DNA from 4 places in the Bacillus sp. EB V-12 genome. Region 4 is predicted to be linked to each of the others. Evidence: riboswitches for the same ligand, from Rfam matches in the RefSeq annotation. Region 4 holds a riboswitch; each other region holds the start of a gene.
The links. A riboswitch is a leader RNA that binds a small molecule or an ion and turns the genes downstream of it on or off. The one in region 4 is predicted to bind S-adenosylmethionine.
Positions count from the first base shown of each region.

Region 1: linked by a shared signal. The riboswitch ahead of ACZDYH_RS26625 (MetQ/NlpA family ABC transporter substrate-binding protein) and the one ahead of ACZDYH_RS10005 (Na+/H+ antiporter NhaC family protein) in region 4 are both predicted to bind S-adenosylmethionine.
Region 2: linked by a shared signal. The riboswitch ahead of metK (methionine adenosyltransferase) and the one ahead of ACZDYH_RS10005 (Na+/H+ antiporter NhaC family protein) in region 4 are both predicted to bind S-adenosylmethionine.
Region 3: linked by a shared signal. The riboswitch ahead of ACZDYH_RS24780 (M20 family metallopeptidase) and the one ahead of ACZDYH_RS10005 (Na+/H+ antiporter NhaC family protein) in region 4 are both predicted to bind S-adenosylmethionine.

Region 1 covers NZ_JBUXJL010000014.1:15,492-18,643, reverse strand. Annotated here, with positions in the region: gene ACZDYH_RS26630 (NAD(P)-dependent alcohol dehydrogenase) at 1-882, shown strand, start outside; SAM riboswitch class I at 962-1,076, shown strand; gene ACZDYH_RS26625 (MetQ/NlpA family ABC transporter substrate-binding protein) at 1,161-1,973, shown strand; gene ACZDYH_RS26620 (methionine ABC transporter ATP-binding protein) at 1,986-3,026, shown strand; gene ACZDYH_RS26615 (methionine ABC transporter permease) at 3,001-3,152, shown strand, end outside.
Region 2 covers NZ_JBUXJL010000011.1:100,179-103,330, reverse strand. Annotated here, with positions in the region: gene ACZDYH_RS25385 (GNAT family N-acetyltransferase) at 1-472, shown strand, start outside; gene metK (methionine adenosyltransferase) at 514-1,713, opposite strand; SAM riboswitch class I at 1,883-2,004, opposite strand; gene pckA (phosphoenolpyruvate carboxykinase (ATP)) at 2,233-3,152, shown strand, end outside.
Region 3 covers NZ_JBUXJL010000010.1:178,536-181,687, reverse strand. Annotated here, with positions in the region: gene ACZDYH_RS24785 (Lrp/AsnC family transcriptional regulator) at 1-311, shown strand, start outside; gene ACZDYH_RS24780 (M20 family metallopeptidase) at 477-1,682, opposite strand; SAM riboswitch class I at 1,771-1,872, opposite strand; gene ACZDYH_RS24775 (AAA domain-containing protein) at 1,949-3,152, opposite strand, start outside.
Region 4 covers NZ_JBUXJL010000002.1:652,084-655,235, forward strand. Annotated here, with positions in the region: gene gltP (glutamate/aspartate:proton symporter GltP) at 1-418, shown strand, start outside; gene ACZDYH_RS10000 (ribonuclease FAU-1 family protein) at 487-1,005, shown strand; SAM riboswitch class I at 1,126-1,231, shown strand; gene ACZDYH_RS10005 (Na+/H+ antiporter NhaC family protein) at 1,326-2,642, shown strand; gene ACZDYH_RS10010 (lmo0954 family membrane protein) at 2,824-3,152, shown strand, end outside.

The DNA of each region.
Region 1 (3,152 bases), on a different contig from region 4:
GGACCACCTAATGTTCTCCAGCTTCAAAATGTAGAAAAGCCTAAACCTAAAAAAAATGAAGTATTAGTTAAAATTCACGCAACAAGTGTATCAACTGGAGATTGTAGAATACGTGGCTTTAATAGCCCCCTCTTATTTTGGATTCCTATGCGGATCATATTAGGTTTCAGAAAACCGAGAAAACCTATACTTGGCGTAGAATTATCCGGTGAAATCGAAGACATTGGAACAGATGTAACACAATTTAAAAAAGGAGATCCAGTTTTTGCATTAACAGAACTAAACCTTGGTGGTTATGCGGAATACACATGCGTGCATGAAAGTGGATTAATAGCATTAAAACCTACCAATGTGACATATGAAGAAGCTGCCGTTATTCCTTTTGGCGGAACTTCAGCATTGCACTTCCTTAGAAAAGGACAGATAAAAAAAGGGCAACGAGTACTTATATACGGCGCCTCTGGGTCAGTAGGGACAGCTGCCGTACAACTTGCGAAATACTTCGGGGCGACTGTCACAGCCATTTGTAGTAGTTCGAATTTCGATTTAGTAACAGCTTTAGGGGCAGACAACGTAATTGATTATATGAAAGAAGATTTTACTAAGCGGGGCGAGCACTATGATATTATATTTGATGCAGTTGGAAAATATAAAAAGTCTCTTTGTACAGATGCATTAATGCCTAATGGAAAATATGTATCTGTGAACGGAATGATGGCAAAGGTCAGTAAAGAAGATATGAACCTACTAAAACAACTAGCTGAAACAGAAAAGCTAAAGCCTGTTATTGATAGAACTTACCGATTAGAAGAAATTGCTGAAGCTCATATATATGTAGAAAAAGGACATAAAAAGGGGAACGTTTCGATTACCTTAAAATAAAATATATTCTGAAAATATCATTGACAATTCTTTTTGTACGATTTACTATTAGTACCATATTCAAAACTACATACACATACTCTTATCAAGAGTGGCGGAGGGACTGGCCCGATGATGCCCGGCAACCGAGCTTATGACGTATAAGCTAAGGTGCTAATTCCTGCAAAACGAGTTTTCGTTTTGAAAGATAAGAGAGGAATCTATTTCGTCTATTCGGCACCTCTCTTATTTTGGGAGGTGCTTTTTATTTTGGAACGTATATGAAGGGGGATTTATAGATGAAAAAGGTATTATTAAGCATTATAAGCGGAGCAGTATTATTATTAGGCGCATGTAGCGTGAGTTCAAATAAAGAGGTAAAAGCATTAGACGAGAAAAAGATTACTGTCGGTGTAACAGGTGGACCACATGAACAAATTTTTGAAAAGGTAAAAGAAGTTGCAGCAAAAGATGGTCTCGAAATTGATATAAAAGTATTTAATGATTATGTAGCGCCAAACGTATCATTAGATGAAAAAAGCCTTGATGTAAATAGTTACCAAACGAAATCGTATTTAGATGTATTTAAAGCTGAACGCAATATGAAATTAGCTGAAGTATTTTCAACAGTAACATTCCCTATGGGCGTATATTCTAAAGATATAAAAGATGTAAAAGACTTGAAAGAGGGCGATGCAATTGCTGTACCAAATGACCCAACGAATGAACTTCGAGCTTTAAAATTATTTGAAAAAGCAGGGGTTTTAAAAGTTGATCCAAAGGCTACAGAAAAAGCGACTGCAAAAGATGTAATTGAAAATCCAAAAAAATTAAAGATTGTCGAATTAGAGGCATCTCAATTACCAACGCAACTAAGTGAAGTGAAAGCAGCTGCAATTAACACAAACTTTGCATTAGGTGCAAAATTAAGTCCAGCGAAAGATTCTATTTTCCGCGAAGGAAAAGATTCACCCTATGTGAACTGGGTTGTTGTTCGTACTGAAAATAAAGATGATGCCGTTGTAAATAAATTAAAGAAAGCTTATCAATCTAAAGAAGTAAAAGAGTTTATCGAGAAAAAATTTGATGGTTCAGTTTTACCATCTTGGTAGGAGCTGACGATAATGATTGAATTAAAAAACATATCCAAAGTATTTACAACAAAAAAAGGGAATGTTGAGGCTCTTAAGTCTACTTCCCTTAAAGTAGAAAAAGGCGAGGTATTTGGAATCATTGGGTATAGTGGCGCTGGTAAAAGTACATTGATTCGATGTGTAAATTTATTAGAAAAACCAACGACAGGAAATATCATTGTAAACGAACAAGACTTAACAACGTTATCGACAAAAGAACTAGCAAAAGCGAGACAAAGAATCGGAATGATCTTTCAAGGATTCAATTTACTTAAAACTGTTACCGTTTATGAAAATATCGCATTACCGTTACGGCTTGCTGGCATTCCAAAAGCAGAAATTGAAAAAAGAGTAGAAAAGTATTTACGCATTGTCGATCTTTTTAATCGAAAAGATGCGTATCCAAGCGAACTTTCTGGTGGTCAAAAACAGCGTGTTGCAATTGCTCGTGCGCTATCACATGAACCTGAAGTGTTATTAAGTGATGAAGCAACGAGCGCATTAGATCCCGAAACAACCGATTCTATCCTTGATTTGCTATTAAAGATTAACGAAGAAATCGGAATTACGATTTTACTCATTACACATGAAATGAATGTCATCCAGCGTATATGTGACCGCGTTGCTGTTATGGAACATGGATCTGTAGTCGAAAGTGGGACTGTAAAAGATATTTTCACAAACCCACAACATGTAACAACGAAGAAATTTGTAAATAGCGCATTTGCAGCGAAAATTCCAGAAGAGGTACAGAAAGAACTACAAAGTACTGGAGAAATTGTAACACTTTCATTTATTGGCACTACTTCAGGGGAACCTGCCTTAGCCGTTGCCACAAAACGTTTCCAAGTGTATCCCAATATTTTATCCGGTAATATTACGCAGTTAAAACATGAAGCATATGGGAAACTAGTCGTTCATATGCAAGGGGAACAAAATGAAATCCACCGTGCTTTATCATTTTTACAAGAGCAAGGAATCATCGTAGAAGGAGGTAGAACAGACTATGGGAAACAAGTCCTTTTTGGATGAGTGGGGTAAAGTCATATGGGAAGCTACGATCCAAACCTTTCAAATGACATCTATTTCATTACTCATCTCGATCCTTATTGCACTGCCACTTGGTGTTACACTTGTTTTAACGAGACCTGGTGGGCA
Region 2 (3,152 bases), on a different contig from region 4:
AACATATTATAAATGGCATAATGATATAGACGTTATGAGTTCAACTACTCTCACTCTTGATAAATATTCCCTTCAAGACACAGAAAAACTTTGCCAGCAATTTATTCATTCTTCGGACTCTAAGAGCTATATCATTGAAGAAAAATCTACGCATCTTTCAATTGGTATTACTTCTTTAATTCATATTGATTCGTATAACCGAAACGCTGAATGTATTATTGATATTGGTAACAAGGATTACTGGGGGCAAGGTTATGGGAAGGAAGCTTTCACCTTATTATTGGATTATGCATTTTTAGAATTAAATTTACATCGCCTTTCTTTACGAGTATTTTCTTTTAACGATAGAGCAATTAAATTATATAAATCACTCGGTTTTCAACATGAAGGAACTTGTAAAGAAGCTATATTCCGCAATGGCAATTGGCATGACATTGAACTCTTCGCTTTATTCCAACGTAATTATAAATAAAAAAAGCTTTGCGCTCACCGCGCAAAGCTTTTTTTCATATATTATAGACCAGCTTGCTCTTTTAAAGCTGCTGCTTTGTCTGTACGCTCCCATGATAGATCTACATCAGTACGTCCGAAGTGGCCGTAAGCTGCTGTTTGTTTGTAAATTGGGCGACGTAAGTCTAGCATTTTAATAATACCAGCTGGGCGAAGATCGAAGTTGTTACGAACTAGTTCTACTAGTACGTCTTCAGATACTTTACCAGTGCCGAATGTATCAACTGAAATTGATACTGGTTGTGCTACACCGATTGCGTATGCAAGTTGCACTTCTGCTTTTTCAGCAAGACCAGCTGCTACGATGTTTTTCGCAACATAACGAGCTGCATATGCTGCAGAACGGTCAACTTTCGTTGCATCTTTACCAGAGAATGCACCGCCACCGTGGCGAGCGTATCCACCGTAAGTATCAACGATGATTTTACGTCCTGTTAAACCAGCATCACCTTGTGGTCCACCAATTACGAAGCGGCCAGTTGGGTTAATGAAGAATTTCGTTTCTCCATCCATTAATTCTGCTGGTACTACAGCTTTAATTACGTGCTCTTTTAAGTCGCGATCGATTTCTTCCCATGTAACATCTGGGTGATGTTGTGTAGAAATTACGATAGTATCAACACGTACTGGTTTACCATTTTCATCATACTCAACTGTAACTTGCGTTTTTCCATCCGGACGTAGGTATGATAATGTATCATCTTTACGTACTTCAGTTAAACGGCGAGCTAATTTGTGAGCAAGCGAGATTGGAAGTGGCATTAACTCTTGTGTTTCATTACATGCGAAACCAAACATTAAACCTTGGTCTCCTGCACCAATTGCCTCAATCTCAGCGTCAGTCATTTGACCTTCGCGTGCTTCTAGCGCTTGGTCAACACCCATAGCGATGTCAGCAGATTGCTCATCGATAGATGTTAAAACTGCACAAGTTTCTGCATCGAATCCGTATTTTGCGCGTGTGTAACCAATGCCTTGAATTGTTTCACGAACGATTTTTGGAATATCTACGTAAGTAGAAGTCGTAATTTCCCCCGCTACCAATACTAAACCAGTTGTTACAGTTGTTTCACAAGCTACACGTGCATTTGCGTCTTTTGATAAGATCGCATCTAAAATTGAATCAGAAATTTGGTCACAAATTTTATCTGGATGTCCTTCAGTTACAGACTCAGATGTGAACAGATGACGTTTTTTTGTCATGTGGTAAACCTCCCTACAGTAATTGTATATATTGTACGGAACTCATCCTTAATTTGCCACAAACTGCGACATACATTTATTCTCCCACACAAGCATACAGAAAAACCTTTCCTACTTTACATAGAGGAAAGGTTTAATTTGCTACTTGCATACTGCTTTTTGCCCTTCGCTCTTATCGTTCGAGACCTGTAGCCTCGCACAGGTTTTAGCACCTATTCACCTGCATTTATCAATACAAGTGAGGTTGCTGGGCTTCATCGGGCCTGTCCCTCCGCCAGCTCGGGATAAGAGAGTATCCGTCCCAACCTATACTAAAGAAATGATATTCATTTGTCAATTAATATTCACATTTTCCTGAAAGTTTTTCTCAATACGCCTGAAATGAAATATTAATAGGGAAATAATGCATTCACACAAACAAAAAGAAATAAATAGTATACATTATTTATATAATTGTGTTATACTCTTGTTGGGGATTACGAGAAATATTTCATTAAATGAAAAGGATGGTATATAAATATGAGTACTGTGAATGTCCAAATTGGTTTACACGAATTATTGAACGGAAGCAATGCACAGATTCAACTAAGTGTTCCGCAATTAGTGGAAAAAGTATTAATGCGAAATGAAGGGAAATTAACTTCGACTGGTGCCGTTTCTGCTTCAACTGGAAAATATACAGGACGTTCTCCTAAAGATAAATTTATTGTGAAAGAAGCATCGGTTGCTGACAAAATTGCTTGGGGAGCTGTGAACCAACCGATTTCTGAAGAACATTTTAATAAATTATATACTAAAGTTTTAGAATACTTAAAAGAAAAAGAAGAGTTATTCGTCTTCAAAGGATTTGCAGGCGCTGACCGCAATTACCGCCTACCAATTCAAGTTATTAATGAATATGCATGGCACAATTTATTTGTACATCAATTATTCATTCGTCCAACTGAAGAAGAATTAACAACTCATGAGTCAGGGTTCACAATTGTTTCTGCACCGAACTTCAAAGCTGATCCAGCTGTTGACGGTACAAACTCTGAAGCATTCATTATGGTTTCATTCGAAAAACGTATTGTACTAATTGGTGGTACAGAATACGCTGGAGAAATGAAAAAATCAATCTTCTCTATTATGAACTTCTTACTACCTGAACAAGATATTCTTTCTATGCATTGCTCTGCAAACGTAGGTGAAGAAGGCGACGTAGCACTATTCTTCGGTTTATCTGGAACAGGTAAAACAACATTATCTGCTGATCCAAACCGTAAATTAATCGGTGATGATGAGCACGGTTGGTCTGATAACGGTGTATTCAATATTGAAGGCGGTTGCTACGCGAAATGTGTAAACCTTTCTCACGAGAAAGAACCACAAATTTTCGATGCAATCACATTTGGATCTGTTTTAGAAAACGTTATCATTAATGACCAAACACGTATCGC
Region 3 (3,152 bases), on a different contig from region 4:
TTAACAAGCTTGAAGATCAAGGAGTTATAGCGGCTTATCGAACGAAATTTGAGCCTGCAAAAATTAATAAAAACATTCAAGCATTCATCATGTTTAAAACGAGCCAATGCTCTGATTTTATCCAGTATTGTAATGCAGCTCCTGAAGTAACAGATTTATTTCGAATTAGTGGGGAATTTAATTATATGATGAAGGTCATGAGCGATTCGATGGATTCTCTCGCTACATTTTTAGACTCTTTAATGCAATTTGGCTTGTCATCTCCTTTAATTGTTTTAAAGAGTGAGTTTGAGGAGAAATTGTCATTCTAATAAAGGATACGTATTATCCTCCGCTAACAGTAAAAGCTTTTCCTTTATGAGAAAATCCAACAAAATTAATGATTAGTAACAAAAAAGAACATTGATTTTCAATGTTCTTTTTTATATTTCTACTTATTATTTAGATTGCTATTCGAAAAAAGTACCTTAATCCCCTTACCCTTGATTCCTCTGCGCCTCTCTAAACTCCTCCTTCACCTTCTCTAACAACCCTTCTTCCGTAATTAATCGATACGCCGTATTTGCTAATGCTTTTGCCGATGTAATTAATGCTTTATCTCCAAGTTCTGAACGTGCTGCTTCTCTAAATTCATTTGTATGTGCAATTAAATCATCTGGTCCGATTTTAATGTACGGATGAATTGTCGGTACGACTTGACTTACGTTTCCTGCGTCGGTTGAACCGATTCCTACTCTTTCTTTACGATTTACATCTTCACCTAATAGTTCTAGTTCTTCCGCTACAATATCGTTATATGTTTTTGTTACGAGTAATTCATCGATTTCATTTTGGAATTGATGGATTTTTACTTTTGCACCTGTTGCTAACGCTGCTCCCTCAGCAATATTTTTTACTTTTTCTGTTACTTCTGCACATCTTTTTCGCGTTGCTGCACGGATGAAGAACCTTGCTGCGGCATATTCAGGAATAATGTTAGGTGCTTTTCCGCCTTCTGTAATGACGCCATGAATTCTCACGTCTGACGGAAGTTGTTGGCGAAGTGCGTTAATACCGTTATAGAGCTGAATCACCGCATCTAATGCGTTAATTCCCTCTTCTGGTGAAGCTGCGGCGTGAGCTGTTTTTCCGTAAAAATGAAAATCAAGTGGATCGACTGCTAGTGAAGGACTCGTTGTCGCTGTCTTTCCGCTCGGATGAATCATAAGCGCCGCATCAATATTTTTAAATAAGCCTGCCTTTACATAACTCGATTTTGCGCTACCGTTCGGTCCTCCTTCTTCAGCTGGTGTACCAAACACGACAACTTCCCCGCCAATTTCTTCAAGCGTTTCTGATAATGCGATTGCTGCTGCAACACTAATTGTGCCGATTAAATTGTGACCACACGCATGACCGAGTCCTGGTAAAGCGTCGTACTCCGCTAAAAATGCGATTGCCGGTCCTTGTTTTCCAGAGCTTTTTCGCGCGATAAATCCCGTTTCATGTCCAGCTATATTGTGCTGCAACTGAAACCCTGCACTACCTAGTAATAAACTTAACGTTCTTGATGCGTAAAACTCTTGGTTACCAATCTCTGGATTCGCATGAATATCATGACTTGTTTCTATGTACTTTTCCTTATTTCTTTCGATACTCTCTTCAATTGTTTTTCTTTGTGACGCTACTCCTGTCGCTCCCATTTTTCTTCCTCCTTTTATTTTCACGTAAAAAAGCCTCTTTCTAAAAGATAGAAAGAGGCTTCTGTATATACAGTCAAAATGAGCTTCTTTCTTATCTTTCAAGTTACCTTGCTGGAATTGGCACAGTATTCATAACGAATCCGCTGCCGAGGTATCATAGGGCCAGTCCCTCCACCTCTCGTGATAAGAATTTTCATAAAATTATATTAAATTATTTTTTATTCTAAGTTCATTCCAAGTAAAAGTCAAGGAATTCCTATCCGAATTTACCGAATATCTAAAAATCCTTTTAATACACCAATTGTCTCAGGTGCTTGCAGTCTTGCACATACGTACGGAAATTCCGTACTACCTTCAAACATCATTTGAGATGTAAGCGGTGCGCCTGCCCAGAAGATTTCATCATCGATTACTAGGAACGGGAATGCTTTATTTTGTCTTTGTAACTTTACATTTTTCAGTGGAACTGGTCCGTCACTATACACTGTTATTTGCGCATTTGTACGCATTAACGCTTGCCATACTCGCTTATCCACTTGTTTTGTACTTGGAAGTGAAATAATAATTTTTCGTTTTGCTGCTAAAATATCTTTTAATAGCCCTTTCGTTTCCTCAAGATTCATTTCCATAAACCAGCGTAAACGTTTCGATATTTTTCGTTCCCACAATTGTCTTGATGTCGTGCGATCATACACATCTCCGTGACGTTCTATATGAGCTGTTAATTGTGATAACGCTTGTTTTCTCGAAAGGTTTTTACGCATATAATGGCAATCTGATAATTGAATGAACTTCCCTCTCGCCCTTGTCACTGCTACATTGACGAGGCGATGGTTTTTGTGATCAAAGAATAATACGCCAGGTCGTTCTTGCGGATAACTGTCAACCGTATCAAAAATCATCATATCTCTTTCAGAACCTTGGAACTTATGAACTGTCGCCGCTAAAACTGGTATGTTTTGATATTTCGTTCTCTGCAACATTTCTCTCATACACGTCGATAAAAAGCGTGACTGCGCCCTGTAAGGTGTCACAATACCAATTGATTGCACACCATCTAACAATCCGATTAACATCATTTGCATTGCTACTAAACCAGACATAATGTTAAAACGTGAACCAGAAGCAGCATCTTTTAACGAAAAAGCTCCCATTTGGCTCGTATCAAATAAAACGCTCGCCTCATTTGCGAACGGCTGTAACTGTGCAAGTTCTTTACGCTCTGAAACAGACGGATGATCGTATACTCTATTTTTATAAATAAACGAATTCGTAAACTTCGATATATCCGCATGCATACGTCTTTGTTCCTGCAACATAAATAGGTTTGGGTGTGCTTCTGATTTATTAACAGACTCAACAATCCCAGCATGGTAAAACATATCTTCCCCAAGCCATTTGCGAACAAGTTCATGATTTGCCATCGCAATTGGAGGTAACTGTAAAAAGTCACCGCAAACGACGATACGT
Region 4 (3,152 bases):
CCCGAAAGCAATTACATCTTTCGTTATTCCGACAGGTTATTCATTTAACTTAGATGGATCAACTTTATATCAAGCAATTGCGGCTATTTTCTTAGCGCAAATGTACGGTATTGATTTATCTATTACACAACAAATTACATTGTTGCTTGTATTAATGGTTACATCAAAAGGTATCGCAGGTGTACCGGGCGTATCATTCGTTGTATTATTAGCGACACTTGGTACAGTAGGTATTCCACCTGAAGGCTTAGCGTTCATTGCTGGTATTGACCGTATTTTAGATATGGCTCGTACAGCAGTTAACGTTGTAGGAAACTCTTTAGCAGCTGTAGTTATGTCTAAGTGGGAAGGTCAATATGACGCTGAAAAAGGACAAGCTTATTTAAAAGAGATTTCTGAAAAGGGTCAAGCGGCTTAATTATAATATGAACAAGCTCTCACATAATATGTGGGAGCTTTTCTGTATATAGAAGAGGAGCAGACATAATGAAACGAAAATATGGTGACGGTTCTTCGTGGAAGAGACTAATAGAAAAGAGTTATACGGTTAAGCAAGTGGAAGAGGGAATGCTCGGAATACTGGATATAAAAAAGGTGAGAGAGCCTAGTTGTAAAGAATATGATGGTAAAGAAATTTGTATTGCAAGTGATGGGTATACGTGGGTTCAATATTTCATTAATGGAAAGAACTTTGCGATTACCGCTATGTTAGATGATAGGCACAATTTAGTGCAATATTATATTGATGTGACGAAAGAATATGAAATAGACGATCGTGGTTTACCGTATTTTGATGATTTATATTTAGATGTAGTATTATTACCCAGCGGTAAGGTGTATATATTAGATGAAGAAGAGCTAGAGGATGCTTATAAAAGTGGCGATGTCACGAAGGAAGAGTATGAGTTAGCTTGGTACACTACGAAATGGATATTAGCAGCAATAAAAAATAGTGAATTTTATTGGATTTCAATATTGGAAGAAGAAATCGAAAAGTTAAAATGATTGTTGTATTCGAATTTTTGTATAATTACCAAAAAAATCTATACAAAAAATAATTGACTTTTGTTTTGTAAGCGAGTAAAGTTAGGGAAGAAATTATTATTAAAAAATAAATATGAAACCTTCTTATAAAGAGAGGCGGAGGGACTGGCCCTACGATGCCTCGGCAGCGGACTCGATTTCAGAGTGCTGTGCCAAATCCAGCAAGCATGTGCTTGAAAGATGAGAAGAGCGTTTCTTATAGATGTATAAGACCTCTTCTCATCGGAAGAGGTCTTTTGTTATTCATTAGAAAAAGGTTGAAACTAGGGAGAGATGGTACTTTGAAAGAAACGAGAGGAAATGGTTTAGCTTTATTACCACTTGGGATATTTTTGGCGCTATTTATTGGTTCTGGAATTATTACAGGTGATTTCTATAAATTGCCGATACTTGTAGCGATTTCAATTGCTGTAGGAGTCGCTTTAGTGATGAATCGTAAAGAAAGTTTTAATGTGAAAGTAGAGCGGTTCGCTAAAGGTGCAGGAAATCCGGATATCATGATTATGGTATTAATTTTTGTGCTTGCAGGTGCATTTTCTGAAACTGCTAAAGGAATGGGCGGAGTAGACTCAACTGTTAATTTAGCGTTAACTATTTTACCGCCAGGATTTATCGTAGCTGGAATCTTTGTTATTGGTGCATTTATTTCATTAGCGATGGGAACTTCAATGGGAACAATTGCAGCATTAGCGCCGATTGCTGTAGGTATTAGTGGTCAAACCGATATCTCAATTGCGCTTGCAATGGCTACTGTTGTTGGCGGAGCGATGTTTGGTGATAATTTATCATTTATTTCAGATACAACAATCGCAGCTGTTCGTTCACAAGGAACAGAAATGAAAGATAAGTTTAAAACGAACTTTTTAATTGTGTTACCAGCGGCTATTATTACAATTGTACTATTAGTAATAGTTACTTCAGGAAGTGACACGCAGATTAAAGCACATAGCTTTGATTGGATAAAGATTTTACCGTACGCAGGAGTACTTATTACAGCGCTACTTGGCTGGAATGTACTTATTGTATTAACTGGTGGAACTGTACTATCTGGTGTTATCGGCCTTATAGATGGAAGTTACACGTTAGAAAGTTTCTTTAAAAGTGTAACGACTGGAATGGGCGGTATGATGGAGTTAGTATTACTTGCTATATTAATTGGCGGTATGGTTGAATTAATCCAATATAATGGTGGTATTCAATATTTAATGAATGTATTAACACGTAATATTCGTTCGAAAAAAGGAGCGGAATTTGGTATTGCTGGTTTAGTGAGTATGACGAATATGTGTACAGCGAATAATACGATTTCAATTATCTTTACAGGCCCGCTTGCAAAAAATATTGCAGATCAATATGAAATAGACCCTCGTAAATCAGCGAGTGTATTAGATCTTTTCTCATGTTGTGTGCAAGGATTAATTCCGTACGGTGCCCAAATGTTAACGGCAGCAGGATTTGCAGCGTTATCTCCGGTTGAATTGTTGCCATATGCATTTTATCCAATCTTAGTTGGAGTATGTGGGATTGCTTCTATTTTAATTGGGTTTCCAAGGTTTTCGAAAGTAGCTGAGAAAAAAGAGTATCATAAAACAGCTTAATTTAATATGAATGTTAGTAATTAAAAAACGTGCAGAGGATAGACTCTGCACGTTTTTTTGCGTAAAGGGCTGAATATGACTCGGTCTTAAGTCTGAGTTAAAAACGGTTCTTAAGCTCGTTATGGAAAGATGAAAAAATAGTTAAGATAAGAGTATCAAATCGAAGGGAGGCAAGCACAAGATGAAACAATTTCTAGCGTTTATCGCAGCCGGTATTTTGGCTTTAATTGCTCTTGGTAGTCTTGCTGGTATTGTAGGATTTGCAATCGGAGCAGGAGTTGTATATTGGAGCTATAAATCATTTGTGCGAGCTAAATCATTTTTTGGAAAGTTAGCTTGGGGGATTGTTGGTTTAATCGGTTTATCCATTGCACTTTCTCATTCGCCAGCATTAATCGGTATCGCTGCTTTAGTGGTTTTATACTACGGATACCGTGAGTGGAAAAAAGAAAAAGATGTAGTTGTTGAATCTGCTCCAGAAAGTTCTAAACCATATAGCAACTTTGAAGA